3 regions of the Mycobacterium sp. NGS22 genome follow, and region 3 is predicted to be linked to each of the others. Evidence: predicted binding sites of a transcription regulator. Region 3 holds the regulator's gene; each other region holds the start of a gene.
What was found. Region 3 encodes LexA, which represses DNA repair genes until DNA is damaged. Its sites were predicted from a motif close to CGAACANNTGTTCG; they were not measured.
Positions count from the first base shown of each region.

Region 1: a site for LexA is predicted at 5,975-5,988, ahead of cofD (2-phospho-L-lactate transferase). Genes of this name have one in related genera too.
Region 2: a site for LexA is predicted at 3,970-3,983, ahead of AC5Y47_RS02305 (error-prone DNA polymerase). Genes of this name have one in related genera too.

Region 1 covers NZ_JCALDY010000002.1:216,433-226,238, reverse strand. The annotation lists gene AC5Y47_RS02865 (FAD-dependent oxidoreductase) at 1-652, shown strand, start outside; gene manA (mannose-6-phosphate isomerase, class I) at 636-1,910, opposite strand; gene AC5Y47_RS02855 (TobH protein) at 1,917-2,987, opposite strand; gene AC5Y47_RS02850 (phosphomannomutase/phosphoglucomutase) at 2,984-4,384, opposite strand; gene AC5Y47_RS02845 (DUF3499 domain-containing protein) at 4,438-4,917, opposite strand; gene AC5Y47_RS02840 (metallopeptidase family protein) at 5,090-5,509, shown strand; gene AC5Y47_RS02835 (WhiB family transcriptional regulator) at 5,526-5,882, opposite strand; gene cofD (2-phospho-L-lactate transferase) at 6,232-7,218, shown strand; gene AC5Y47_RS02825 (coenzyme F420-0:L-glutamate ligase) at 7,248-8,597, shown strand; gene AC5Y47_RS02820 (NUDIX hydrolase) at 8,638-9,210, shown strand; gene manB (mannose-1-phosphate guanylyltransferase) at 9,254-9,806, opposite strand, start outside.
Region 2 covers NZ_JCALDY010000002.1:101,829-111,634, forward strand. The annotation lists gene AC5Y47_RS02290 (PE family protein) at 1-1,237, opposite strand, end outside; gene otsB (trehalose-phosphatase) at 1,343-2,479, opposite strand; gene AC5Y47_RS02300 (wax ester/triacylglycerol synthase domain-containing protein) at 2,513-3,757, opposite strand; gene AC5Y47_RS02305 (error-prone DNA polymerase) at 3,997-7,278, shown strand; gene AC5Y47_RS02310 (nitroreductase family protein) at 7,417-8,055, shown strand; gene AC5Y47_RS02315 (tRNA (cytidine(34)-2'-O)-methyltransferase) at 8,063-8,527, opposite strand; gene AC5Y47_RS02320 (hypothetical protein) at 8,644-8,898, shown strand; gene AC5Y47_RS02325 (alpha/beta hydrolase domain-containing protein) at 9,224-9,806, shown strand, end outside.
Region 3 covers NZ_JCALDY010000029.1:37,809-47,614, reverse strand. The annotation lists gene hflX (GTPase HflX) at 1-161, shown strand, start outside; gene AC5Y47_RS21605 (acyl-CoA dehydrogenase family protein) at 236-1,396, shown strand; gene AC5Y47_RS21600 (LGFP repeat-containing protein) at 1,844-4,159, shown strand; gene lexA (transcriptional repressor LexA) at 4,169-4,837, opposite strand; gene AC5Y47_RS21590 (LysM peptidoglycan-binding domain-containing protein) at 5,131-5,637, shown strand; gene nrdR (transcriptional regulator NrdR) at 5,726-6,187, shown strand; gene AC5Y47_RS21580 (peroxynitrite isomerase) at 6,205-6,690, shown strand; gene AC5Y47_RS21575 (alpha/beta fold hydrolase) at 6,715-7,740, opposite strand; gene AC5Y47_RS21570 (proteasome assembly chaperone family protein) at 7,782-8,753, opposite strand; gene AC5Y47_RS21565 (trypsin-like serine peptidase) at 8,942-9,655, shown strand; gene sthA (Si-specific NAD(P)(+) transhydrogenase) at 9,656-9,806, opposite strand, start outside.

The DNA of each region.
Region 1 (9,806 bases), on a different contig from region 3:
CCGCACCTGGGTGCTGACCACCTTCGGGGTGGGGCATGCCAAACCGCCGCGGACCTTTCCCGAGATGCTGGGGCTGGCCAAAGAGCTGTTACCCGACCATTTCAACGCCGCGCTGGCGCAGTCCGAACCCGTCGGCGAACCGGCCTTCCATGCTTTTCCGGTCAGCCGGTGGCGGCGCTATCACAAGCTGGAGCGCTTCCCGGCCGGAATCGTGCCGATCGGCGACGCGGTCGCCAGCTTCAACCCGACGTTCGGCCAGGGCATGACGATGACGTCGCTGCAGGCCGGGCATCTGCGCCGGGCACTGGAATCACCGGAGGAAGATCTGGCCACCGAACTGAGTCGCCTCACCGCCAAGACCACGTTCCCGGTGTGGATGATGAACGCCATCGGTGACGTGACGTTCCACCACGCCGTCATGGACCCCGAACCACGGTGGTATCGCGCGGCGGGCGGCTTGTTCGAGCAGTTCCTCGGCGCCGCGGAGACGAATCCCGTTCTGGGAGAATGGTTTCTGCGTCGATTCTCCCTGCTCGACAGCCTGTACATGATCCCGTCGCCGTCGATACTGGGTCGTACCATCGCGCACAACATGCGGCTCTGGCTGGGCGAACAGCGGCAGCGTCGGCGCCCGGCTACAGCCCGACGGTAGCGCGGAACAGCTGGGCCGGCGCCTCGGCGGACAGCCGGATCGGACCGTCGTCGGCGCCCACCCAGGCGGCGGCGCCGCGATCGAGGATCAGGGTGTCGGACTTGGCGTGCACTGTCACCGATCCCTCGGCGCACAACAGGATCTGCGGACCGTCATGCCGGGACGGCGCGTCGACCTCATGGCCCAGCTGGTCGCCGTCGAGCACCAACAAAGCGACCGCGAACTCCTCGGCCGGGGTTTCATAGCACAGCGCCAGCCCGTCGGGGCGGACCGGCGGGCGCAGTTGCGACTCGGGGGTGGGGGTGAAGTCCAGCACCCGCAGCAACTCCGGCACGTCGACGTGCTTGGGGGTGAGTCCGCCGCGTAATACGTTGTCGGAGTTGGCCATTACCTCCAGCGCGAAGCCGCGCAGGTAGGTGTGCAGGTTGCCGGCCGGCAGGAAGATCGCCTCACCCGGGGCCAGGCTGATGCGGTTGAGCAGCAGCGCGGCCAGCACGCCGGCGTCGCCGGGGTAGCGCTCCCCCAGCTCCAGCACCGTCCGGGCTTCAGCGGCGAATTCGGTTGCGCCGGAACTGACGTAGTGGATGGCGCCGTCGAGCACAGCGGGCACCAGGACGTCGAGGTCGGGTTGGGGTGCGGTGATCCAGGTGGTGAACAGCGCGCGCAGGCCGTCAGCGTCGGACTGGTCGTCGGATCCGTCGCCGGATCCGTCGTCGGATCCGTCGCCGGATCCGTCACCGAGCAGGTCGATGAACGGGTCGAGGTCGGAGACGGCCAGCGCCTGGAGCAGCGCGCGGGTGCGTGCCACCTGCCGGAAACCGGCCAGCGCCTCGAACGGCTGCAACGCCACCAGCAACTCCGGCTTGTGGCTGGTGTCGCGGTAGTTGCGGACCGGCGAGTTCACCGGGATGCCCAGTCGCTCTTCGCGCAGATATCCCTCGACCGCCTGCGCGGCGCTCGGATGAGCCTGCAACGACAGCGGTTCGTCGGCGGCCAACACCTTGACCAGGAACGGCAGCACGTCGCCGAACCGCGCCCGCGACGCCGCGCCCAGCTGTCCGTCCGGGTCGGCGGTCAGTGCCACCAGCAACGAGGTCTCACCGTCGGCGGTCTCCAAGAAGGCCGGGTCGCCGGGGTGGGCGCCGAACCACAGTTCGGCCTCGGGATGCGCGGCCGGTACCGGCCGCCCGGTGAACTCGGCGAGGGCGATGCGCGATCCCCAGGCGTAGGTGCGCAAGGCTCCGCGTAGCAAGTCCACCGTCTTCTATCCCCGTGCCAGTCGCAGGTAAACCGCGGCCATTTCCAGCCGAACGGCCAATACTGCCAGTTGCTCCTCCACGCGCTGGGTGGCGGTCGGCGTGGTCGTGACACCCGAGTCGTCCTGCGCCCCCACCAGATACACGTCGTCGAGCCCGGCCACCCGGGCGGCCACGACCGTGCGCTCGGCGCTCAGCGTCAGCGCCAGCACCCGCAGCCGCTGCGGCAGCGGCCCGTCGATCTGCTCGTCGTGGAACAGCGCGTCCGTCACGCTGCCGTAAGCGTCGGGTCCGTGGCGCAGCGCGGTCACCGCGTCCGCCAGCCCGGTGGCCGCGACGACCTGCTGAGCGTTGCGCAGCAGCACCGAACTGCCGTGCCGGGCCAGCGCCAGCGTCGCGGCATTGTCTCCGGTCAACGCGACCCGGCAATCGGTCATCCGCGCGGCCAGCGTCTTGGCCGGATTGGTGAACAACTCGCGCGCGGCGCTGTTGCGTAGCGCCTCGGCGTCCAGTTCGTCGGCCAGCGCGGCGAGGTCGAATCCCAGCCTGGGGTCCACGGTCTGCAGCACCGCCAGACCGGCGGCCAGGTACCGGCACAGCCCGAACCCGTCCGGCGTCCACAGCCGCGGCGCCAGCACCGCGACCCGGCCGGCCGTCGAGTCCCGCAGCGGACCCTCGTACGGCGCCGCCACCACCACCCGCGCGCCCCGGCGCACCCCGGTCGCGGCCGCGCCGACCAGCGCCGGATCACCGGGGTCGTCCCCGGCCACGATCAGCACGTCCAGCGGCCCGACCCACGGCGGCGCCTCGGTCGCCAGCACGATCGGCGAGGCGGCGGCGGTGGTCAGGGTCGAAGCCAGCAGGACGCCCGCCGTCTCGGCGGTACCGCGGCCGGCCACCCAGATCACGCTGCGCGCACGGTCGTTCCCGCGCAGCGGATCCAGGTCACCTTCCTCCAGCGCGGCGGCCACGGTGCGCACCTGCGCGCCGGCCATCGACGCCGCCCGCAACAGGCCGTCCCGGTCGGCGGCGAGCAGGCCGTCGGCGTCCTCGAGGTCGATCGCCCCGACGGCGTTCACGTACCGGCCCCGGACCGGGCGCCCTGGGCCGCGATCCTTTCGCTGACCTGTGCGACCACCGCGTCCACATCCTCGATGCTGCGCCCCTCCACATTGAGCCGCAATAGCGGTTCGGTGTTGGAACTGCGCAAGTTGAACCAGCTGCCGTCGCCCAGGTCCACCGTCACCCCGTCCAGGTGATCGATGGAGTGGATCCGGCTGCCGAACGTCTTGAGCACCGCGTCCACACAGGCCGGTGCGTCGGCGACCTTGAAGTTGATCTCACCGGAGGATTCGTAGCGCTGATAGTCCGCGGTCAGCTCCGAGAGCGGTCGGTGCTGCTCGCCGAGGGCCGCCAGCACGTACAGCGCGGCCAGCATGCCGGAGTCGGCGCCCCAGAAGTCGCGGAAGTAGTAGTGCGCCGAATGTTCGCCGCCGAAGATCGCGCCGGTCTCGGCCATCAGCGCCTTGATATAGGAGTGACCGACCCGCGAGCGCAGCGGTGTGCCGCCACGTTCGGCCACCAGCTCGGGCACGGCGCGGGAGGTGATCACGTTGTGGATCACGGTGGCGCCGATCTCGCGGCCCAGTTCGCGGGCGGCCACCAGGCTGGTGACCGTGGACGGCGAGACCGGCAGGCCGCGTTCGTCGACGACGAAGCAACGGTCGGCGTCGCCGTCGAACGCCAGCCCGATATCGGCGCCGGTTTCGCGCACGAAGTCCTGCAGGTCCACCAGGTTCGCCGGGTCCAGCGGGTTGGCTTCGTGATTGGGGAACGTGCCGTCGAGCTCAAAGTACAAGGGCAGCAACGTGATCGAGCCGATCGCGCCCAGCACTGCCGGGGCGGTGTGCCCGGCCATGCCGTTACCGGCGTCCACCGCCACCCGCAACGGGCGCAGGTCGGCGGTGTTGACCAGCGAACGCAGGTACACCCCGTACTCGACCAGCACGTCTTTGTCGCTGACCGACCCGCGCGGCCGGTCCTGCGCGTTCGGCACCCCGGCGATCAGGTCCTCGCTGATGGACGTCAGTCCGGTGTCCTTGCCGACGGGTTTGGCGCCGTTGCGGCACAGTTTGATGCCGTTGTAGGCCGCCGGGTTGTGGCTGGCGGTGAACATCGCGCCGGGGCAGTCCAGCAGGCCGGACGCGAAGTACAGCTGGTCGGTGGAGGCCAGCCCGATCCGCACCACGTCCAGGCCCTGGCCGGTGACGCCGTCGGCGAACGCGGCCGCCAGCGACGGGGAACTGTCACGCATGTCGTGGCCGATCACCACCTGGCCGGCGCCCTCACCGCGCATCAGCCGGGCGAACGCGGCGCCGACGTCGGCGACGAACGGCTCGTTGATCTCTTCGCCCACCAGTCCGCGAACGTCGTAGGCCTTGATGACACGGTGGACAGCCTCCGCGGGCCATGACATTCTGCAGCGCTCCTGACGACGTGAACTCTTGGCCGCCAGCCTATCGGGACGCCTTAGTCAGCCGGGTCGGGCAGCACCCGCAAGTGTCCACGCCGGCGTCCGGACCGGTGTTCCGGCGGGGCCAACACGGACCCGCTCGGCGCGGCGTGCGCTCCGGCCGGATGCAGATGATCGCCGTTGGCGCGCGGGACGTCGTCGTATCCGTCGTATCCGTCTGTGCGCGTGCTGAACCCGTTGACGATCGCAGTTCCGCGGGCCACGGCACCCTCGCGTACCGCGTCGGCCAGCGCCACCAGGTCGTCCTCGTCGGGATTGGCGGGCTCGCAATTGAGCGGGCCGGCGTGGCGCACCAGGTCCCAGCCACGCGGGGCGGTGATGCGACCGGCATGGCCGACGCACAGGTCCCAGGAATGGGGTTCCCGCGCGGTGGCGAGTGGTCCGACCACCGCAGTGGAGTCCGAGTAGACGAACGTCAGCGTTGCCACTGCGTAGTGCGGACACCCGGGCCGGCAGCAGCGACGGGGTACGTTCACGCTCGAAAGGCTATCGCGGGTAAACGTCGCTGAAGCGCCGGACACGCGGGGTCCGATGTGTAACCGTTACCATCGGCGCGTGAGCGATTCCCGCGGCTCCGGCCGCAGTGGTCGGCCGGGGGGCGGCTGGACCGGGACGTCCGGGCACCGGTCCCGACGGCGGGGTCGCGAGCTGCGCGGTCCGTTGCTCCCGCCCACGGTGCCGGGCTGGCGCAGCCGCGCCGAGCGGTTCGACATGGCGGTGCTCGAGGCCTACGAACCCATCGAGCGGCGCTGGCAGGACCGGGTGTCGGAACTGGACGTCGCCGTCGACGAGATCCCACGGATCGCCGCCAAGGATCCCGGCAGCGTGCAGTGGCCGCCCGAGGTGATCGCCGACGGGCCGATCGCGCTGGCCCGTCTGATTCCCGCCGGAGTCGACGTGCGCGGCAACGCCACGCGGGCCCGAATCGTGTTGTTTCGCAAGCCAATTGAGCGACGAGCCAAGGACACCATCGAACTCGGCGACCTGCTGCACGAGATCCTGGTGGCGCAGGTGGCCATCTATCTGGACGTGGAGCCCTCGGTCATCGACCCGACGATCGACGACTGATCTTGGCCTGGGCGGCTCAGATGATGCCGCGCTTGAGGCGGCGGCGTTCCCGTTCGGACAGGCCGCCCCAGATGCCGAAGCGCTCGTCGTGCGCCAGCGCGTACTCCAGGCATTCATGACGGACCTCGCACCCCAGGCAGATCTTCTTGGCCTCGCGGGTCGAGCCGCCCTTCTCCGGGAAGAAGGCCTCGGGATCGGTCTGCGCGCACAGCGCCTTGTCCTGCCATTGGTCGGCAGGGACTTCCGGCAGCGGCTCGGGCTCGAATACGGCGGGCGCATCCGGGACGACGCTGAGATGAGGACGGACCGGTGCCGTCGGCATCGGCAGATGTGTCACGGCCGAGCCGGAGTTGGTGTGCGGCACGCCTCCCATTACGCCCCGAAGGTGCTCATAGGACATGACCCCGCCTCCTCGCATAGAGAATGAAATGGTTTCCCACTGTTCTGATGTACAGATGCCCAATTCGAACAAGTGATCGAATCTCGGTCTGCGACACCGGAACCGGCCGGCCAACCGGGAAATGACACTGATGTGATTAGACACGGGCGGGTGACCCTGGTCAAGCACTTCGCCGCATTTCCATACCATCTCGTGATCGAATTTCGGCGTTTCTGTTGTTCGGCCACATGGGCGTGTCGGACACAGTAGTATCACAAGTCCCTTGTGCCACAGTGGTTACCGAGGAGATCCCGGTTTCGGGGGGCGGGTACTGTCCTGCGGTGTGAAGGTCACCGTGCTGGTCGGCGGGGTCGGCGGCGCCCGATTCCTGCTCGGCGTGCAGCAGTTGCTCGGCCTTGGGCAGTTTGCTCGATCGGATCAGACCGAGCATGAACTGACCGCCGTGGTCAACATCGGTGACGACGCCTGGATCCATGGCGTACGCATCTGTCCGGACCTGGACACCTGCATGTACACCCTGGGCGGCGGGGTGGACCCGGAGCGCGGCTGGGGTCACCGTGACGAAACCTGGCATGCCAAAGAGGAACTCGCGCGCTATGGCGTGCAGCCCGACTGGTTCGGCCTGGGTGACCGGGACCTGGCCACCCATTTGGTTCGCACTCAGATGCTCAACGCCGGCTACCCGCTGTCGCAGATCACCGCGGCGCTGTGCGACCGCTGGCAACCCGGCGCACGGTTGCTGCCGGCCAGCGACGACCGCTGCGAGACGCACGTGGTGATCACCGACCCCGAAGCCGGGACCCGGCGGGCGATTCACTTCCAGGAGTGGTGGGTGCGTTACCGTGCCCAGGTACCCACCCACAGCTTCGCTTTCGTCGGAGCCGAAAAGGCCAGCGCCACAACCGAAGCGACGGCGGCCATCGGTGAGGCCGACGTAATCATGCTGGCACCGTCCAATCCGGTGGTCAGCGTGGGCGCCATCCTGGCGGTGCCGGGCATCCGGGCCGCGCTGCGGGCCACCGGCGCCGCAGTCGTCGGATACTCACCGATCATCGGGGGAAAGCCGTTGCGCGGCATGGCCGATGCCTGCCTTTCGGTGATCGGTGTGGATAGCACCGCGCAGGCGGTGGGTCGGTATTACGGTGCCCGCCGAGGCACCGGGATCTTGGATCACTGGTTGGTGCACGACGGCGACACCGCCGAAATCGACGGTGTGACCGTGCGTTCCATACCGTTGTTGATGAGCGATCCGGCAGCGACGGCCGAGATGGTGCGTGCCGGGCTGGATCTGGCGGGCGTGGCGGTGTGAGCGGGCCCGGTCCTCATTTCGAACCGGCGCTGCCGCCGGCGGGTGAGCACGGCACCGCGACTGCGATCGAAATACTGCCTGTCACCGGGCTTCCCGAGTTCCGTCCGGGTGACGACCTCAGTGCCGCCCTGGCCGCGGCGGCGCCGTGGCTGCGCGACGGGGACGTGTTGGCGGTCACCAGCAAGGTCGTGTCCAAATGCGAGGGCCGGCTGGTTCCGGCACCCCTCGATCCGGAGCGCCGAGACACCTTGCGCCGCAAGCTCGTCGACGGCGAAGCGGTGCGGGTGCTGGCCCGCAAGGAGCGTACGTTGATCACCGAGAACCGGCTGGGCCTGGTGCAGGCCGCCGCCGGGGTGGACGGATCCAACGTCGGCCGTTCGGAATTGGCGCTGTTGCCCGTCGACCCGGACGGCAGCGCGGCCGCGCTGCGGGCCGGGTTACGCGCGCGGCTCGGCGTCACCGTCGCCGTCGTCATCACCGACACCATGGGCCGCGCCTGGCGCAACGGTCAGATCGACGCCGCCATCGGCAGCGCGGGAATTGCTGTGCTGCATAACTATTCGGGGGCTGCCGACCGGTACGGCAACGATCTGGTGGTGACCGAGATCGCCGTCGCCGACGAGGTGGCCGCCGCCGCCGACCTGGTCAAGGGCAAGCTGACCGCGATGCCGGTCGCGGTGGTGCGCGGGTTGGACCCGGTGGACGACGGTTCGAGCGCGCGGCAGTTGGTGCGCGCCGGTTCCGAGGACCTGTTCTGGCTGGGCACCGCCGAGGCGCTGGATCTCGGCCGTCGTCAGGCGCAGCTGTCGCGTCGTTCGATCCGCCAGTTCAGCGACCAGCCGGTGCCACCCGAACTCGTCGAAGCCGCCGTCGCCGAGGCGTTGACCGCCCCGGCGCCCCACCACACCCGCCCGGTGCGGTTCGTCTGGCTGCAGACCGCCACGGTCCGAACCCGGCTGCTGGACCGGATGAAGGACAAGTGGCGCGCGGACCTCACCGCCGACGGCAGACCCGCCGACGCGGTGGACCGCCGGGTCTCGCGCGGCCAGATCCTCTATGACGCACCAGAAGTCGTGATTCCCATGCTGGTGCCGGACGGCGCCCACAGCTATCCCGATGCCGCGCGCACCGAGGCCGAGCACACCATGTTCACCGTCGCGGTCGGGGCTGCCGTGCAGGGGCTGCTGGTCGCGCTGGCGGTGCGTGGAGTCGGCAGTTGTTGGATCGGGTCGACGATCTTCGCCGCCGATTTGGTCCGCGCCGAGTTGGGGCTGCCCGCCGACTGGGAACCGTTGGGCGCGATCGCCATCGGGTACCCGGCCGAGCCCGCCGGGTTGCGCGACCCGGTCCCGGTCGACGACCTGCTGATCCGCAAGTGAAGACCTCCGCCGGCGCGGGTTTTGACAGACGAGGCGCGCGATGAACCTCCGGGACTCGGTGATCGAACTGCTGGGCGGTTGGGAGACACCTGACCCCGCCCAGGATGCGCTTCGGCAGGCCGTGCTGACCTTCGTGCTGGCCCGCGAAGACTCCTGCGTGCGCGAATGTGTACCGGGCCACGTCACCGCCTCGGCGTTGGTGTTCGACGACAGCGGCGAACGGGTGCTGCTCACCCTGCACCCCAGGCTGGGCCGCTGGGTGCAACTGGGCGGGCACTGCGAACCCGAGGACACCGACATCCTGGCCGCCGCACTGCGCGAAGCCACCGAAGAGTCCGGCGTCGACGGGTTGCGCGTGGACCCCGAACTCGTTGCGCTGCACGTGCATCCGGTCACCTGCTCACTGGGCGTGCCGACCCGGCACGTGGATCTGCAGTTCGTGGCCCATGCACCGGCCGGGGCTCAGATCGTGCTCAGCGACGAGTCCGACGACCTGCAGTGGTGGCCGGCCGAGGCGTTGCCGGACGGCACCGATCACGCCCTGAAGTACCTGGTGGACCGCGCCTCAGCGCGCCGCACGTCAGTGCGGCGAGCAGACGCAAAAGCCCCCTGAAACGGCCGTTTCAGGGGGCTTTTGCGTCTGCTCGCCACAACAACTAGACGTCGGACGAGTACCGGATTCCGCCGTCGGGAATCGAGACCCCCGGCCACACCCGCGCGCCGCGCAGCAGTTCGCAGCGCGCGCCGATGTCGGCACCGTCACCGATCACGCCGTCGCGAATCAGCGCCCGCGGACCGATGCGGGCGCCGAAGCCGAGGATCGAACGCTCGATCACACTGCCGGCCTCGACCTTGACGCCGTCGAAGACCACCGCGCCGTCCAGCCGCGCCCCCGGGCCGATCTCCGCACCCCGCCCGACGACGGTGCCGCCGATCAGCAGCGCGCCCGGCGCCACCGCGGCGCCGTCGTGCACCAACGACTCACCACGCTGCCCGTGCAGCGCCGGGGACGGCGCGATCCCGCGCACCAGGTCCGCCGAACCACGCACGAAGTCCTCCGGCGTGCCCATGTCGCGCCAATAGGTGGCGTCGACGTACCCGCACACCTTGACGTCGTCGGCCGAGAGCAGGGACGGGAACACCTCACGTTCCACCGAGACCTCCCGGCCCCGCGGAATCCGGTCGATCACGTCGCGCCCGAACACATAA
Region 2 (9,806 bases), on a different contig from region 3:
CACTGCCGAACATGCGTGCCCCGGCCCCGCCGGAGCCGCCGAACCCGCCGAGGCCGCCGGTAGCCCCACCACCCTTATTCGTTCCACCGCCTCCGCCCGCGCCTCCGGTGCCACCGTCGCCGTACAGCAACCCGGCTGCGCCGCCGACTCCGCCGACTCCGCCCGCGCCGCTGGTCATGCCGCTCGGGGGCGATCCGGCTGAGTTGTCACCGCCGGCCCCGCCGGCCCCGCCCGCGCCGCCGTTACCGGTGAGGTAGCCTCCGCCGCCGCCGGCCCCGCCCGCGCCGCCGGCGCCGCCGGAGGCGTTTGTCAGAGCAACGTTGTTAGTACCGCCGTCTCCGCCGGTCCCTCCGCCCCCTCCGGCACCGAACAGACCCGCGTGACCACCGGCGCCGCCGGCCCCGCCAGCTGAAGTGGCCGCGGAATTCTGGCCGCTGCCGCCGTCGGCGCCGTTACCGCCGGCACCGGCGCCACCCCAGAGCAGTCCGGCATCGCCGCCGGCACCGCCTGCCCCACCTGCCCCACCTGCGGTACCCGCATTGCCGTTGGCGCCATTCGCCCCTGCACCGCCGGCCCCACCCGTACCCAGCAGCCATGCGTTGCCGCCCGCCCCGCCGGCCCCGCCCGCCGCTCCCAGCGCGGTGGCCGCACCGCCGGCGCCGCCCCGTCCGCCATCGCCGTAGAGCCAGCCGCCGGAGCCGCCGGCACCGCCGGCCGCTCCGGCGCCACCACTGCCGCCGAGTCCGCCGTTGCCGATCAGTCCGGCGGCACCCCCGGCCCCACCGGGGCTGCCGGCCGACGTCTGCGAGAAACCGTTGCCGCCGTTGCCGTACAACAACCCGCCGGCTCCGCCGTTCGGGGCGGCGGCGGTCCCGTCTGCACCGTTGCCGATCAACGGGCGCCCCAGCAGTGTCTGGGTGGGCGCATTGATCGCGTTGAGCAGAAGTTGCTCGGCACTGGCCGTTTCCGCCGCGCCATAAGCGCTGCCGGCATTGGCCAACGCTTGGACGAACCGTTGGTGAAACGCTGTCGCCTGCGTGCTGAGCGCTTGATACGCCTGACCGTGCGCGCCGAATATCACTGACAGGGCAGTGGATATCTCGTCGGCGGCGGCGGCCTGCAGTTGTGTTGTCGGGATCGATGCCGCGGCACCCGCGGCGCTGATCGCCGCTCTGATGGCGGCCAAGTCCGTTGCCGTCGAGGTGATGTATTCCGGATTCGCGAGCACAAACGACATGACAGTCCTCCCGATAGACTGCCGCGCAGCTTACGCCGATCGCGCAGGGGTGGGCACAATTTTGCGCGATTGGTTGCGTTGTGCCGGATTGTGAAGCGGCAAGCGTTAATTCACGTCAGCGTCAGCTAATTCACGGGCCAGCCGGGCGGTGAAGTCGGCGACGTGGACCGGACTGTCCAGCGCGAACAGCGCGGCGGTGGCCCTGTCGCCGTCGTCGTTGTGCCGCACCACAATTGGGATCCCATCGTGGTGCACCGCATCGAAGGCGTCCTCGTCGGTGATGTCATCGCCGAGATAGATCGGCACCAGCGGTACCGACCCGCCGTCGGTCAAGTGCTCGATCACCCATCGCAGTGTCTTGCCCTTGTCCCAGTCGAGATCCGGACGCAGCTCGATGACTTCGCGCCCGGTCGTCACCCGCAACGCGTCGCGCCGGCCGGCCGTGCGCACCGCCGCAGCCACCTCCCCGACCCGGTCGCGGGCCGCGTTGCGATAGTGCACTGCCACGCCAAAACGCTTGTGTTCCACCACGACACCATCGATGGAGCCGAGTCGCTCGCGCAGCTGCCCCGCGGCTTCTTCGAGCACCGGGATGGCCGCCGCGGCGTCTTCGTTCTGATGATGAGTGCCGTCGGGTGCGGTCAGTTCGAATCCATGGCTGCCGGCGTACCAGATTCCGGGCAGACCCACTCGCTCGACGACGTCGGTCAGGTCGCGCCCGCTGAGCACCGCGACCGGGCACCGCGTCGCCAGTTCCCGCAGCGCCTCTGTCGTACCGGGCGCCGGCCGGGCCGCGTCGGGATCGTTGACGATGTCCGAGAGGGTCCCGTCGAAGTCGAAGAACACCGCGGGCCGCCGGACCGAGAAGTCGTCGGCCAGGCTGACGGACTGCAATGCATCCGGCAACTCCGACATCCGCCGGTCGCCGGTGCGCGCGTCGATCTCGTCGACGCCGGAGATGACCGCGTCTGCATCGTCGGACGCGGCGCCGACGGCGATCACCAGCGCGAAACCGGCGGCGCGGGCGGCCGTGACGCCGGACTCGCCCGCTGCGACGACGGCACAACGGCCCGAGCGCACCCCCAACCGTTGGGCGGCTTCGATCGCGGCGTCACCATTGGATGTGAAGACGCCGGTGCGCACGTGGATGTCGTGCAGACGGTCCGACACGGTGTCGGTGCCGGGCAGTGTGGCGTCGAACAAGACGGCATCGATGCGTCGCGGGTCGATGGTGACCGACATGCACCCACCTTCTCACGGTGGACCGCCGAGGGGTCAGCGGCGGCGCGCTCGCACCGGCACCGCCGAGGGCCGCGGCACCCGGCGCGCCGGCACCCGGCCCGGACGCTTGCGCCGACGGTCGAAAGGCAGCACCGAGTCCTGACCGAGCGCAAGCAGCCGCGCCATGCCCAGTTCGATCCCGCCGGCAAGCCGCGCGAGGTCGGCTGCGGTGTGGTAGTCGGCGATGAGACCGAACACCAGCTCGTCGGCGTAGCCGATCACCGAGATCCTGGTGCTGAACTCGGGTGCGGTCGGCGGGATCGGCAACAATCGCTCCAGTTGTCGGCCCATCAACCGCAGCCGTTCCCGCGGTCCGAAGGCATGGATGGCCAGCGTGACGGTGTGTTGTCCGGGCGGCCGTATCAAGGACTGAACAGCCTTGGCGCACAACTTGAATGGCGAGGGGAACGGCTGGCTGGCCCGGTTCGGTTCCGGGCGCACTGCCCGCAGTTGCCGCAACGGGTCCTCGTGGTCGACCGGCAGGAAGGGCAAGACTGCACCGACCGTGCGCACCGAGTCCGAGCGGGGCTGGTGGCCGTGCTGGACCAGCACGCCGCGAAAGCCCTCGGTGATGGCCGCGACCGCGACCTCGTCGGCGCTCACCCCGAACTTGCGGGCCATCCGGTCCACGGCGGCGCGAGGAACCCGCACCGCGCGGTAATGCCGAAGGGTGTTCACCGGGCCGGCCGGTTCGGGCCACGTCATCACCGTGGCCGCGGCGCTGACGGCGGCTTTCGCGATGTCCAGTGGGGTCTGCATCAGGGTGTGCACCCAGCTTGGCCTATCGGCGCCAGGGTCCGAATCCCGTTGTCCGGCAACGGTATCGGCGAATGCTTCGCTGTCAGCCTCGTCACAGAGCCGCGCCAGCAGGTGGGCCGGCGGGATGGCGTGGGCGATGCTGTGGTCGACCTTCATCAAGATCGCCCATCGATTGCCCTCGAGGCGTTCGATGACCCAGCACTCCCAGCGCGGTCCGTTCACGTCGAGGGGACGCTCGAGCGCGTGGGCGATGGCCCGGAACAGTGCTGCGTCGTCACCGGGCTGCGGCAGGGCTACCCGGTGGACCTGCCCGGGCCCGTCGAAGCCCAGCTGGATCCGTTCGGCCAGCAAATTCCTGATCAACTCGTGGCCGGGTTTGGATCCGGCGATGACGGCAACCGCACCGGTTGCCATGCCTGCGTGTCGGTCGCGTTCTGGAGTCCTGAAGGACCCCGCCTCCGAAGTCGTCGTTCCTGCCATGCCCAGTCCCCACCGTGTTTGTTCAAGTTGTACCAGTATCCGGGTGGGTCATGCGCATCGACAGAACGGTCAGGTTAAGAGTGTGTTGTCCAGTTGAAGATGCGTTTAACTGCGACGATGTGCCGCTGAGGCTATTGGCCGCAAATTGTTTCAATAGCGTTCCGAAGCTGTTCCGATGACGAACACAGACCGGTGGGTGCGCGTTCGCACATCGAACAGACGTTCGATACACTGGCGTCATGGGGTGGCACAACGGCCCGCCGAGTTGGGCCGAAATGGAGCGGGTTCTCGATAGCAAGCCGCGTCATGCCGGGATGCCCGCTCCGTTCGGTCCTCCCGAAGATGGTCCGCTGTCGCTCAAACGGGAAGCGTATTCAGCAAAAACACACGGACAACGACACCGTTCCTCCGTGGCGTACGCCGAGTTGCATGCGCATTCTGCATACAGCTTTCTGGACGGGGCCAGCACCCCGGAGGAACTGGCCGAGGAGGCCGCCCGGCTGGACCTGCGCGCGCTGGCGCTGACCGACCACGACGGGCTGTACGGGGCGGTGCGGTTCGCCGAAGCCGCGGGTGAACTCGGTGTGCGCACGGTATTCGGCGCCGAGCTGTCGCTGTCGTCGGTGGCGCGCACCGAGCGACCGGACCCGGCCGGCCCGCATCTGTTGGTGCTGGCACGGGGACCCGAAGGGTACCGGCGGTTGTCCCGGCAACTTGCCGTCGCGCATCTGGCCGGTGGTGAGAAAGGCAAACTGCGCTACGATTTCGACGCACTGACCGAGGCGGCCGGCGGGCACTGGCATATTCTGACCGGCTGCCGCAAAGGGCATGTGCGACAGGCGCTTTCCGAAGGTGGCCCGGAATCGGCGCGGCGGGCGCTGGCCGATCTGGTGGATCGGTTCGGCGCCGGCCGGGTCAGCATCGAGCTGACCCATCACGGTCAACCGCTCGACGACGAACGCAACGCGATGCTGGCCGGACTGGCGCCGCATTTCGGCGTCGGCGTCGTCGCCACCACCGGGGCGCACTTCGCCCATCCATCCCGTCGGCGATTGGCCATGGCCATGGGTGCGATCCGGGCCCGGCAGTCTCTGGACGCGGCCGCCGGCTGGCTGGCTCCGCTCGGTGGTTCGCATCTGCGCTCGGGTGAGGAGATGGCGCGGCTTTTCGCGCAGTGCCCCGAGGCGGTGACCGCGGCCGCCGAACTCGGCGAGCAGTGTGCGTTCGGCCTCGCGCTGATCGCACCGCAGCTGCCGCCGTTCGACGTCCCCGACGGGCACACCGAGGACAGCTGGTTGCGTGCGTTGACCATGGTGGGCGCGACCGACCGCTACGGGCCGGCCGGGCGGGCGGCGAAAGCCTACGACCAGATCGAGCACGAACTCAAAGTCATTGCCCAGCTGCGGTTCCCGGGCTACTTCCTGGTGGTCGACGACATCACCCGGTTCTGCCGGCGCAACGACATCCTGTGCCAGGGCAGGGGATCGGCGGCCAATTCCGCGGTGTGCTACGCCCTCGGAGTGACCGCCGTCGACCCGATAGCCAACGACTTGTTGTTCGAACGCTTTCTGTCGCCCGCCCGCGACGGCCCCCCCGACATCGACATCGACATCGAGTCCGACCAGCGCGAGAAAGTCATCCAGTACGTCTACGACAAGTACGGCCGGGACTATGCCGCCCAGGTCGCCAATGTCATCACCTACCGGCCGCGCAGCGCGGTGCGCGACATGGCCCGCGCCCTGGGTTTCTCGCAGGGCCAACAGGACGCGTGGAGTAAGCAGATCAGCCATTGGTCCGGGCAGCCCGTCGACATCGAAGGCATCCCGGAAGGAGTGGTCGACCTGGCCAACCAGATCCGGAACCTGCCTCGGCACATGGGCATTCATTCCGGTGGCATGGTGATCTGTGACCGTCCGATCGCCGACGTGTGCCCGGTGGAGTGGGCGCGCATGGAAAACCGAAGTGTCCTGCAGTGGGACAAAGACGACTGTGCGGCAATAGGTTTGGTCAAGTTCGACCTGCTGGGGCTGGGCATGCTGTCGGCGCTGCACTATGCGCGGGATCTGGTGGCCGAGCACAAAGGCATCGAGGTGGACTTCGCCCGGCTCGACCTCTCCGAGCCGGCGGTCTACGAGATGTTGTCGCGGGCCGATTCGGTGGGGGTGTTCCAGGTGGAGTCTCGGGCACAGATGGCCACGCTGCCGCGGCTGCGGCCCCGGATCTTCTACGACCTGGTGGTGGAGGTGGCGCTGATCCGTCCCGGTCCCATCCAGGGCAATTCGGTGCATCCGTACATCAAGCGCCGCAACGGCATCGAGCCGGTGGTCTACGACCATCCGTCCATGGAGTCGGCATTACGAAAGACGCTGGGAGTGCCGCTCTTTCAAGAACAACTGATGCAGCTGGCGGTCGACTGCGCCGGCTTCACCGCCGCCGAGGCCGACCAGTTGCGGCGCGCCATGGGGTCCAAGCGCTCCACCGAACGCATGCGCCGGCTCCGCGGCCGGTTCTACGACGGCATGCGCACCCTGCACGGCGCCGACGACGAGCTGATCGACCGGATCTACGAGAAACTGGAGGCGTTCGCCAACTTCGGCTTCCCGGAAAGCCACGCGCTGTCGTTTGCGTCGCTGGTGTTCTACTCGTCCTGGTTCAAGCTGCATCACCCGGCGGCGTTCTGCGCGGCGTTGCTGCGTGCCCAGCCGATGGGTTTCTACTCGCCGCAGTCGCTGGTGGCTGATGCGCGACGGCACGGGGTGCTGGTGCACGGCCCGTGTGTCAACGCCAGCCTGGCATTCGCCACGCTGGAGAACGCGGGCATGGAAGTGCGTCTCGGGCTGGGGGCGGTCCGCCATATCGGTGACGAACTGGCCGAAAAGCTGGCCGAGGAGCGAAAGACCAACGGCCCGTTCGCCTCTCTGCTGGACCTGACGTCCCGGTTGCAGTTGAGCGTGCCGCAGACCGAGGCGTTGGCGACGGCGGGGGCGCTGGGTTGCTTCGGGATGTCCCGGCGCGAGGCGCTGTGGGCGGCCGGTGCTGCGGCCACCCAACGGCCGGACCGGCTGCCGGGGGTGGGGTCGTCGTCGCACGTTCCGGCGCTGCCCGGGATGAGCGAGCTGGAACTGGCCGCCGCCGACGTGTGGGCCACCGGGGTCTCCCCGGACAGTTATCCGACGCAGTTCCTGCGGGCCGACCTGGACGCAATGGGGGTGGTGCCGGCGGTGGAGTTGGGATTGGTGCCCGACGGTGACCGGGTGCTGATCGCCGGTGCGGTGACCCACCGGCAGCGCCCCGGGACCGCTCAGGGGGTGACGTTCGTCAACCTCGAAGACGAGACCGGCATGGTCAACGTGTTGTGCACGCCGGGAGTGTGGGCCCGGCACCGCAAACTGGCGCAGACGGCACCGGCGTTGGTGATCCGCGGCCAGGTCCAAAACGCCAGCGGCGCAATCACCGTGGTCGCCGAGCGGATGGGTCGCATCACGCTGGCGGTGGCCTCGAAGTCCCGCGACTTCCGTTGATGCGCTCGCGGGTCAGTGAGCGGGCACGGCGCGGACCACTCTCCGCGCCGAACGTGTAACCACTGCGAAAAATCGCCGAATTTTTCGCAGCCACAACACGTTCGGCGTAGGGTCCGGCCGGCAGGTAGCCTCCAGAGCATGGCCTTGAACCTGACCGTCGATGAAGTCCTCAGCACCACCCGCTCGGTCCGCAAACGCCTCGACTTCGAAAAACCAGTGCCGCCCGAGGTGCTGATGCAATGCCTCGAACTAGCGTTGCAGGCCCCGACCGGTTCCAATTCGCAAGGCTGGCAATGGGTTTTCGTCGAGGACCCGGACAAGAAGAAGGCAATCGCCGACGTCTACCTGGCCAGGGCCCGCGACTACCTCAGCTCCCCGGCCCCCGAATACGACGACACCCGCGGCGAGCGGATGGGGCGGGTGCGCGATTCGGCGCGGTACCTCGCCGAGCACATGCACGAGGCGCCGGTGCTGCTCATCCCGTGCATCGAGGGCCGCGAAGCCAAGTCGCAGCTGGGCGGGGTGTCGTTCTGGGCGTCACTGTTCCCGGCGGTGTGGAGCTTCTGCCTGGCGTTGCGTTCGCGCGGGCTGGGCTCGTGCTGGACCACCCTGCACCTGTTCGACGGCGGCGAACGCGAGGTGGCCGACGTTCTCGGCATCCCCTACGACCAATACAGCCAGGGCGGTTTGTTCCCGATCGCCTACACCAAAGGCACCGACTTCCGGCCGGCCAAGCGTCTTCCTGCCGAGAGCCTGACGCACTGGAACAGCTGGTAGCCCGAACCTAGATCGCCCCGGGGTAACCCTGCTGGCGCCACGCCTCGTAGACGGCGACGGCCGCAGCGTTCGACAGGTTCAGCGAACGCCGTCCGGCCAGCATCGGGATGCGCACCTGCTGGGTGATGTGCGGATCGGCGAGGGTCGCCGCGTCCAGGCCGGTGGGTTCGGGTCCGAACATCAGCACGTCGCCGGGCCGGTAGTCGACGCCGGCGAACGGCGACGTCGCTTGCGCGGTGAAGGCGAACACCCGCTCCGGTGCCAACGCCTCCCACGCCCACTCGAGCGAAGCGTGGACCGTGACCGAGGCCAGGTCGTGGTAGTCCAGCCCGGCGCGCCGCAGTTTGGGTTCGGACAGGTCGAAACCCAGCGGCTCGACCAGATGCAGTTCGCAGCCTGTCGCGGCCGCCGTCCGGATGGCATTGCCCGTATTCGGGGCAATACGAGGCGAATAGAACAGCAGCCGGAACATGGGGTCGATCATGGCAAAGTCCGCGAGCGGCCCGGCCGAAAATCCTGTCGTTTCCGCATTCCCTCCAATTGGGTAAACAACGCCTGTCAATCGGGTTCTAGGTGAAAGGGCGGCAAATGGCTCATGAGGGCGGGCGTTGGGACGTAGGTGCCAAAAAGGGCGAGGTGTACATCGCTCGCATCTCCGAAGAAGACGAGGCGCTGTTCGAAGATCTGATAGCACCCGACGAGGCTCGCAATCTGGTCGACCTGCTGACGAAGTACGCCGACAAGGCCGATGAGTATGACGAAGACGATGACGACGACGACGATGACGATGACGACGATGACGATGATGACGAAGACGATGACAAGGACTCCAAGGACGACTGATCGCGACGACCAGTCACACCGGCGACAGTTCTGCCCGCAGCCCGGCGACGCGTTCCTGCGCGCGCCGGGCAACCGCGGGACGTAATAAGGCACGAGCGGTCAGAATGACCGCCTTCGGCAGCTGGGCCACCACCAGCAGCGATCAGGAACAAAGCCGGTCCGCCGACCCTGGTGCGCGGAGGCGGAACGATGCCGTCTCGAGCGGCTGAACGCGCGTCCGGTTCGGTCACCTGAGAGGTTTCCAAGAAGTCTTTTAGAACTCTTCAAGCCCCCTGCAGAAATCTCGGTACCAGCAAGTGGAATGCCGAACCCGGGGGAGCCGAAGATGAGCGTCGAATCCGTGCAAGTGACCAACACCTACCCGCACGCCGACAGCCGCTACGAGAACGTCGAAGCGACCGTCACCTTCGCCGTCGACCCGACCCACCTGGCCAACCAGCGCATCGTCGACCTCGAGCTGGCTCCCCGCGACGCCGACGGCCTGGTCCGCTACGAAGCCGACCTGCGCCTGATCCGCCCGGTGAACGGCGGCAACGGCAAGTTGCTGTTCGTCGTCCCCAACCGTGGTCTGCCGACCAACGCCCCCTGGTTGAAGGGCGGCTTCCTGCTCGACCGCGGCTGGACCATCGCCTCGTGCGGCTGGCAGTGGGACGTGCAGCGCGGGCCGGCCGTCCTGGGCCTGACCGCCCCCCAAGCCGAAGTCGAGCCCGGCTTCATGCGCCTGGAATGGCGCTCGGACACTACGAAAGACGACCACGTGCTGAGCTTCACCGCACCCGAGATCGAGTCGATCCCCGGCGCCGACGTGCTGTTCAAGTTCACCGACTACCCGACCGTCGACGTCGACGACCCCGAGGCCGTGCTGACCGTGCGCACCGCACCCGACGCCGAGCCGACCGTCGTCCCCC
Region 3 (9,806 bases):
TCGACGTGGTGATCCCCTACGACCGCGGTGATCTGGTGGCCCGGCTGCACTCCGACGGACGGGTGCAGCAGGCCGAGCACCAGGCGGACGGCACCCGGATCCAAGCCAGAGTCCCGTTCGCACTGGCCGCCGCGCTGCAGGAGTTCGCGCCGCGCGCCTAGCGGCGTCCCCGTGCCGACCAACCACCCGGTTGGTATATCTTGGGGCGGAGAGACTTCATCGCCGGAGGTAATCCATGGGTAGTGCCGTCAAATACCAGCGCACACTGTTCGAACCCGAGCACGATCTGTTCCGGGAGTCCTACCGGACCTTCCTGGATCGTCACGTCGCGCCCTACCACGAGGAGTGGGAGAAGGCCAAGATCGTCGACCGCGGGGTGTGGCTGGAGGCCGGCAAACAAGGGTTCCTCGGCATGGCGGTGCCCGAGGAGTACGGCGGCGGGGGCAATCCCGACTTCCGGTACAACACGATCGTCACCGAGGAAACCACCCGCGGCCGCTACAGCGGCATCGGGTTCGGCCTGCACAACGACATCATCGCGCCCTACCTGTTGCACCTGGCCACCGACGAGCAGAAGCAGCGCTGGTTGCCCAAGTTCTGCAGCGGCGAACTGATCACCGCGATCGCGATGACCGAGCCGGGAACGGGCAGCGACCTGCAGGGCATCAAGACCCGAGCGGTCAAAGAAGGCGATCACTACGTACTGAACGGCGCGAAGACGTTCATCACCAACGGGATCAACTCCGACCTGGTGATCGTGGTGGCCCAGACCGACCCCGACAAGGGTGCTCAGGGGTTCAGCTTGCTGGTCGTCGAACGGGGCATGGAGGGCTTCGAGCGGGGCCGCCACCTGGACAAGATCGGCCTGGACGCCCAGGACACCGCCGAGCTGTCGTTCACCGACGTCAAGGTGCCGGCGGAGAACCTGCTCGGCGAAGAAGGCATGGGGTTCATCTACCTGATGCAGAACCTGCCGCAGGAGCGGATCAACATCGCCGTCATGGCCGCCACGGCGATGGAGACCGTGCTGGAAGAGACCTTGCAGTACACCAAGGAGCGCAAGGCATTCCGCAAACCGATCGGCAGCTTCCAGAACAGCCGCTTCCTGCTGGCCGAGCTGGCCACCGAGGCCACCGTGGTGCGCATCATGGTCGACCAGTTCCTGGCGCTGCACCTGGAAGGCAAGTTGACCGCCGAGCAGGCCGCGATGGCCAAGTGGTACTCCACCGAGAAGCAGGTCCACCTGATCGACCGCTGCCTGCAGCTGCACGGCGGATACGGCTACATGCGCGAATACAACGTCGCGCGTGCCTATCTGGACGCTCGGGTGCAGACCATCTACGGCGGGACGACCGAGATCATGAAGGAGATCATCGGCCGCAGCCTGGGCGTCTGACCGAGGCCGCCTCGCGTTGTTCGTCCGCCGGACACATCGCGTACGGACCCGATGCACAACGTTGACGGGATCGAGTCCTGACGTAACGTCGGTGCGTGCGTAGCGCGTGCGTTGACGGGGACGAGGTGCATTCCGTTGCCCGGTGTGCAGGGCCGTCGTGAGCTGGGCTTTGTCCCGCTACGGTAGAGAATTTGCCGGACCGTCGGCGACGATCCGCAGGACCCTCAGCCGGCTCCGGGATTTCTCGCGACACGGACGCAGCACCGCATCATTTCGACATCGGGTCGATATCCGTTTCCGTAATATCTACAATTTGACTTCGCATTTCTCGTTCGCTAGAGCAAAGTTATGCGAGCCCGGCCGCGATGCGATTCGTAGCTGGGGAACGGCCCACGGCGGTGGATCCGCCGGCTCGCCGGGTGGGCAGGGCATCAGCTGGGAGGCTTGGTGAACGGGCGGAGAGGTCATTTGAGCAAGCTGGTCGGGCGGGCGCTGCTGGGCTTGGCGGCTGGCGCGTTGGCCGTCACGCTGCTGGCGCCGACAGCGTCGGCGTCTCCGATCGGCGACGCCGAGGCGGCCATGATGGCCGCGTGGGAGAAGGCCGGCGGCGACACGTCCACGCTGGGCGCCCGGAAGGGCGACGTCTATCCCGTGGGCGACGGATTCGCGCTGGACTTCGACGGCGGCAAGATGTACTTCACGCCGGCTACCGGCGCCAAGTTCATGTTCGGCCCCATTCTGGACAAGTACGAATCTTTGGGCGGACCGGCGGGCAGCGACCTGGGATTTCCGTCCATCAACGAAGTTCCGGGCCTCGCCGGACCGGACAGCCGCGTCAGCACGTTCGCAGCCAGCGACAACCCGGTGATCTTCTGGACGCCCGACCACGGCGCGTTCGTGGTGCGTGGCGCGCTCAACGCCGCCTGGGACAAGCTGGGCAGCTCGGGCGGGGTGCTGGGCGCCCCGATCGGCGACGAGACCTATGACGCCGAGGTGACTTCGCAGAAGTTCACCGGTGGTGAGGTGTCCTGGAACCGCAAGACCAAGGAGTTCAGCACCAATCCGCCGGGCCTGGCCGAGCAGCTCAAGGGGCTGCAGGTGGCGATCGACCCCACCGCCGCCATCAACATGTCCTGGCGTGCCGCCGGCGGCGCCAACGGGCCGCTGGGCGCCAAGAAGGGCAACCAGTACCCGATCGGCGGCGACGGCGTCGCTCAGGACTTCAACGGCGGCAAGATCTTCTTCAGCCCGGCGACCGGCGCCAACGCCGTCGAGGGACCGATCCTGCAGAAGTATGAGGCGCTGGGCGGGCCGGTCAGCAGCGATCTGGGCTTCCCCGTCGCCAACGAGGCAGACGGCGGGATCACTCCAGCCAGCCGCGTCGCGACGTTCTCCGCGGCGGACAAGCCGGTGATCTTCTGGACCCCCGACCACGGCGCCTTCGTCGTGCGCGGGGCCATGAAGGCCGCGTGGGACAAGCTCAAGGGCGCCACCGGCAAACTCGGTGCGCCGGTGGCTGACCAGACGGTGGACGGTGACGTGGTGTCGCAGAAGTTCACCGGCGGCAAGATCTCCTGGAACCGCGCCAAGAACACCTTCAGCACCGATCCGGCGAATCTGGCGCCGCTGCTGTCCGGACTCCAGGTTTCGGGACAGAATCAGCCCAGCAATTCGGCCTCACCCCCGGCGGGCAAGAAGTTCACCTTCCACTGGTGGTGGCTGATCGCGGCCGTGCCGGTGCTGTTGCTGGTCCTGATGTGCGTGTTGGTGGTGTTGGGTCTGCGCAGGCGCCGCGCCGCGGGTCCCGATGCACCCGTCTTCGACCCGGACCCGGACCGCAACGCCGGTGTGGACTATGACCCCGGCGCGGAAGGGCGCTGGCCGCGCGAGGACATCGATTACGGTTCTGAGCGGTTCCCCCCGGCCGACGAGCACGACCAGCACGTCGAGGACCATCCCGACGCCGGCTCGGGAGCCCGGGTCAGCTGGTCCCGGGGTGGGGCGACGGCGGTCCTCCCGGTCGAGCAGGACGCCGACGACGACGAATTCACCCACGATGCCGACGAGAGCTACGACTCGTCCTCGTATGAGGAGTACGACGAGGACCCCGACGCGGTGGGCACCACGCCCATCCCGGTGGTGTCGCACGAGGGCTACGGGGAACCTTTCGAGGAGGAGCCGCGGGTTCCGGAACGGGTAGGGCCGGAGGACTACGTGCCCGAACTCTCGGCGCCACCGACGTACGTGCCGGACGCGGACGTCCCCGAAGTGCCGCACTCCCGGGAAGAGCCGGAAATCCCGGAAGTTCCGGAGATCCCGGAAATCGAGCCGGACGAGCCATACCTCGACGAATATGCGGGGGCCCGCTACCCGCAAGACGAACTCAGGGACGACGCGGAAGGCGAGTCACCCGACCTGGCGTCGCCACCGGACACCGATCCGGTGCCCGAGGCGAGAACGGGACGGCATGCGGCCGCGGACCCGGCCGGCTACGCCGCCGAAGCCGGCACGCCGTTCGGAGCGGCTCCGCAGGCCGAGGCGCCGGCGGCGGCACCGGCCGGCAGCGCCGCGGTGCGTCCGACGATCCACCTGCCGCTCGACGACGACCCCTACCGGGCCCCGGACGGCTATCCGATCAAGGCCAGCGCCCGGTTCGGTCTGTATTACACGCCCAACAGCGCGCTCTATCACGACACACTGGCCGAGATCTGGTTCGCCAACGAGGACGCCGCGCGCGCCAACGGTTTCGTCCGGGCCGACTGACGCCGGCGGCTACACCTTGCGGATGACGGTGACCACCTTGCCCAGCACGATCGCGTCGTTGCCGGGAATCGGGTCGAATGCCGGGTTGTGCGGCATCAGCCACACCTGACCGCCGGCCCGCTTGAATGTCTTGACGGTGGCCTCGCCGTCGATCATCGCCGCGACGATGTCGCCGTTGTCGGCGACGTTCTGCTGGCGCACCACCACCCAGTCCCCATCGCAGATGGCGGCTTCGACCATGGACTCACCGACGACCTTGAGCAGGAACAGCGTCCCTTCGCCGACCAGCTCGCGGGGTAGGGGGAAGACGTCCTCGACGGCCTCCTCGGCCAGGATCGGCCCGCCGGCGGCGATGCGTCCCAGCACTGGGACGAAAGTCGGCTCCGGCAACGCATCCGAACCCGCTACATCGGTGAGCGGAGGCGTCACCGTGTCGTCGGCGCTGCGCACGTCGACAGCACGCGGGCGGTTCGGGTCCCGCCGCAAGTAGCCCTTGCGCTCCAGGGTGCGCAGTTGGTGTGCCACCGAGGACGTCGACGTCAGACCGACGGCATCACCGATCTCCCGGATGCTCGGCGGATATCCGCGGGTGGTCACCGACGCGCGGATGACGTCCAGGATTGTTCGCTGTCGGTCAGTCAGCGTCGCATCGGCCGGGGTGTCGTTGCTGTCGCTCATGGCACTGAATGTAACCCCACTCCGTCCAAGAATCAAACATGTGTTCGACCGGCGTGTCGTCGCGCCGTCGAGGGCCGCCGATCTGCGGAAACAAAATGAATCACAAGTGTGTAACTTCGGCGCGTACCGGGTATCTGAAAGTCACCAGCTGGTTGCACCGACAAAAAACTTGTCGGTGGTGAGGTCTACGGTTTTGCTCGTGCGACACGCTCGCTCAAATGTTCGGTTGTCGAACACATGAGCGACTAGTGTCGAACACACGAGCGATAAGTAGTCGACCGGAGGGAAACGGCATGACACTCATCTACGCGGGTCCGCATCGCGCCAGCAACGCGCAGAGCCCGTTGAACAGGCCTCTGAACAGGCCGATTCGCGAGTTTCCCTCCTATCGGTCCGGTCAGCCACGGTCGAACAGGCCGGGCCCGTCGCGCCCGGCGGGCGCGCCGATGCGCTACTACGGCACCGGTGTCGCGAGGTCGACCGTTGTCCACCGCAGACGGCCGGTCAGTGTGGCAACCACGATCGGGCTGGCCCTGGCCGCCGGTGTCATCACCCTCTGGTTAGGGCTGATGGCCAACTTCGGCAGCATGGTCCACGGCGAATCGGTCGAGGCGGCGCCGCAGGTGCCCGCCGCGCTGGCGGTGGTGCGGGTCGAGCCGGGCGAGTCTCTGCAGGATCTCGCGGTCCGCGTGGCGCCGGGCGCACCCGTGCGCGACGTCGTCGAACGCATCCGTGACCTCAACGCGCTGGACTCCAGCGCGGTGACCGCAGGCCAGACCCTGATCGCACCGGTCGGCTGACCGGCCGCAACCCGGGCTCGGCAGGTCGCGCGGGTACTCTCGGGGTGTTCTGTTATCCGGACGTCACGGCGTGGCAAAGGAGCGGCCATTGCACTGCCCTTTCTGCCGGCATCCCGATTCCCGGGTCATTGACTCCCGGGAAACCGATGAAGGCCAGGCAATTCGCCGTCGCCGGTCGTGTCCGGAATGCGGACGCCGCTTCACCACCGTCGAGACCGCGGTGCTCGCAGTGGTCAAGCGCAGCGGCGTCACCGAGCCGTTCAGCCGGGAGAAAGTGATCAGTGGTGTGCGCCGCGCCTGCCAGGGGCGCCAGGTCGACGACGACGCGCTGAACCTGCTCGCCCAACAGGTGGAAGACGCGGTGCGGGCCGCCGGGCCGGAGGTCCCCAGCCATGAGGTCGGGCTGGCCATCCTGGGTCCGTTGCGCGAACTCGACGAAGTCGCCTACCTGCGCTTCGCCTCGGTGTACCGGTCCTTTTCCTCAGCCGACGATTTCGAACGCGAGATCGAGGCGCTGCGCGCGCACCGCAACGTATCGGCCCCGGGCTGAACGGCGTCTTCCGACCGATGGCCGCCCAACTTCATCCCGACGTCGCTGCGCTGGCGCCGCTGCTGGGTACCTGGGCGGGGCGTGGGGCGGGGGAGTACCCGACCATCGAGTCGTTCGAATACTTCGAAGAGGTCGTCTTCTCCCACGTGGGCAAGCCTTTCCTGAGCTATGGACAGAAAACGAAAGCCGTCGCCGACGGCAAACCGCTGCACGCCGAGACGGGCTATCTTCGAGTGCCGCGACAGGGCCACCTGGAACTGGTGGTTGCCCATCCCAGCGGCATCACCGAGATCGAAGGCGGCAGCTACTCGGTGCGCGACGGCGTCGTCGAAATCGACTTGGCCACAACCGATGTCGGAATGACCCCGACTGCCAAAGAAGTGTCGGCACTGGCCCGGTCGGTCCGGGTCGACGGCAACGAGCTGTCCTACTCGCTGCGCATGGCCGCTGTCGGCCAACGCCTCCAGCACCACCTGTCCGCGACGTTGCGCCGACAGTCCTGAGACCTCAACGTCGACGGCCGTGATTCAGGTGGCGCTGCGTTCGTCGGCCCCTATGGCGTTTAGCACGGCCAGCCGGGTGTCGGCGGGCCCGGAGACCGTCGCTTCGCCGCCACCGCTGCGGAGTAGTTCGCGCAGCGCGGCCTGGTCGTGGTCGGGGGGTGCGGTGGTGTCGATGAAGCTCTGCACGAGATCGAGGAACCGAGCCGGGTCGTCGTGAAACGGGAAATGGGCTGCGTCCTCGAAGATTTCGAGTTGGGAGCCCGGCATGGCGGCGTGCGCCAGGTAGGCGTGCCGCACGGGGATGACCGAATCTCTGCGGCCCCAGATGATCAGCACCGGGACGGCCTGGGTCAAATAACATCGGTCCAGCATGGTGACGATCTGACCGCGCCAGTCCACGACCGCACGCAGGGTGCGGGTGAACGCCGACGAGGCTGTTGGTTCCGGCAAGTCGTCCAGGATCCGCAGCATGTTGGGCAGATCCCGGCCGATGGCCGTCGAACCGATGGCCAAACCGGCCACCCGGCCCAGCAACTGGACCGCGGGCAGCACCAAGGGCAGCCGCAATAACGCCAGCGCTTCGGCACCCATCGGCAACGAGGCGAACCGCAGCGCGATGTTGACGTCCTTGGTGACGCCGCCGGCGCCGACCAGGACCAGTCGCTCGACCAGGTGGGGGAACTGATAGGCGAACTGCATCGCCACCCCGCCACCGAGGGAATGACCGATGATGGTGACCCGCTCGACGTCCAGCACGCTGAGCAGGTCACGCATGCCGTTGGCGTACGCCGCCGCCGAGTAGTCGGCACGCGGCTTGTCAGACTTGCCGTGCCCCAACAGATCCGGCGCGATGACCGTGAACCGCTGGGCGAGCTTGGCGTGGACACCGGTCCAGGTCGTGGAGTTGTCACCGATGCCGTGGATCAGCAGGATCGCCGGACCGGACCCGGCGATGCGGAACGCCCGCTTATAGCCGTGGATGGTGCGGTACTGCAGCGACGGGGATGTCACTTCCCGCACCGGGCGAAGATTGCGCGTCCGCACGGTCATGTCGCCAACCTTGTCATCGAGCCTTGCAAAGGCGTCCGGGGCTAACCAGGGTCGTGATCGTCATGCTTTTTCTCGGCCTGCTGGGCCAGGAAGCGCTCGAACTCCGCACCGAGCTCGTCTCCGCTGGGCAGATCCTCGTCACGGGCGAGCAGGGATCTGTTTTCCTGAGCGTCGATGAACGCATCGTACTGGCGCTCAAGCGCGCTCACCACTTGAGCGACCTCCGCGCTCGCCTGAACCTGTTCGTCGATCTTGGTCCGGATCTCCGCGGCCGCTTCGGTCAGCGCCGTCACCGGCAGGTCCAGCGATCCGGTCTTGGCCACCTGCTCCAGCAGGGCCTGCGCCGCGGCGGGGTAATCGGTCTGGGTCAGGTAGTGCGGGACGTGGACCGTGAATCCGACCACCTCGTGACCGTGTTGCGCCATCCGGTACTCCAGCAGGTTCGACGCGCTGCCCGGTACCTGGATCTCGGAGATCCACGGCGTGAAGTCGGCGATCAATTCGGCGTTGTTGGAGTGCGCCGTCATCGTGACGGGCCGGGTGTGCGGAACGGCCATCGGGACGGTGCCCAGGCCGATCGTCTGCCGCACCCCGAGTCGCTCGGCCAGCAGGCGTACCGCGTTGATGAAACGTTCCCACTTCAGGTCCGGTTCCAACCCGGCCAACAGCAGGAACGGCGTTCCGACGCTGTCGCGCAACGCATACAGGTTCAGTTCGGGATCGTCGTACTTGGTGAAGTGGTCGGTCTTGAACGTCATCAGCGGCCGCCGGGACCGGTAGTCCAGGAGTTCGTCTATCGCGAAGGACGCGACCAGCTCGGTGTCCAGCGCCGCCTTCAGGTGAGCGGCGGCCAGCCGGATCGCGTGACCGGCGTCGGAGAAACCCTCCAAGGCGTGCACCAGAACCGGGCCGCGGCCATCGGATGCCGACAATTGCGGCGCGGGGAACTCAAGCTCGTACATGCCTGGCTGTCCGCGGTGGTATTCCTGAGCTTCGCCGGGATGATCGGACATGAGTGTGCCTCCTTTCGGGGGGCTCATGGGTCTCTCTAGGGTGCCCTAACCAGTCTCGCCTAATCGACACCGCACCCACCGTAGAAAGTGCGGACGTGACTGCCACAATTTGCTGGCACATCCATCAACGCATTGGGACGGTTTTCTATTCGCTTGCTGGGAAATCCGATCGGGCATGATGGGACGCCATGCGCGCAGTGACGGTCGTGGTCGGCCTGGCGGTGGTCTCGGCGTCGTGCGCTGCCCACGAAGCCGTAACACCGGACCCGCGCGTCGGCGCCGTTTTCCGGGGCGACAGCAACGTGCACACCTGCACCGGTGCGGTGGTGCATGCCAAAGGCGGTGACCTTGTGTTGACAGCCGCGCACTGCCTGCTCGGGCCTGCGAAGACGACGTTCGTTCCGGGTTTTCGCGGTTCGGCCGGGCCCGCCGACACCTGGACGGTCGAGGCGGTGTACTTCGACGAGCGCTGGCTCGACAGTCGGGACCCGCGCGCGGATTACGCCTTCGCCCGGGTAAGCGGCACCCGCGGCACGCTGGAAGGCCGGGCCGGTGCCGCGCTGACTTTGGGCAGTGACCCCGCCCCGGGCACCGGGGTAAGCGTCACCGGCTATCCCGCCGGGACCGGTGGTGAGCCCGTCGGTTGCCAGGGCACTTCGGGCCGCACCGGGAGCGGTTTCCCGTCGCTGCCGTGCGCGGGGCTGGTCGGTGGCACCAGCGGCGCGCCCTGGGTCCACGGCTCTATGGTCGTCGGCGTGGTCGGCGGTTTCGAAGGCGGGGGCTGCACCGCAGACCTGTCGTACTCGTCGCCGTTCGACGAACGCACCGCGCAGTTGCTGGCCCGTGCCGAGGCCGGCGGGGCCGGTGACACGGCGCCGACCGATTACGACGACGGGTGCTGATCAGCGCAGGAACTGGCTGAGGGCCCGCATCTTGTTGGTCACGTCCAGCGCGGCGACCTTGTAGGCCTCCGAGAACGTGGGGTAGTTGAACACGGCGTCGACCAGGTAGTCCACGGTTCCGCCGCAACCCATCACGGCCTGTCCGATGTGC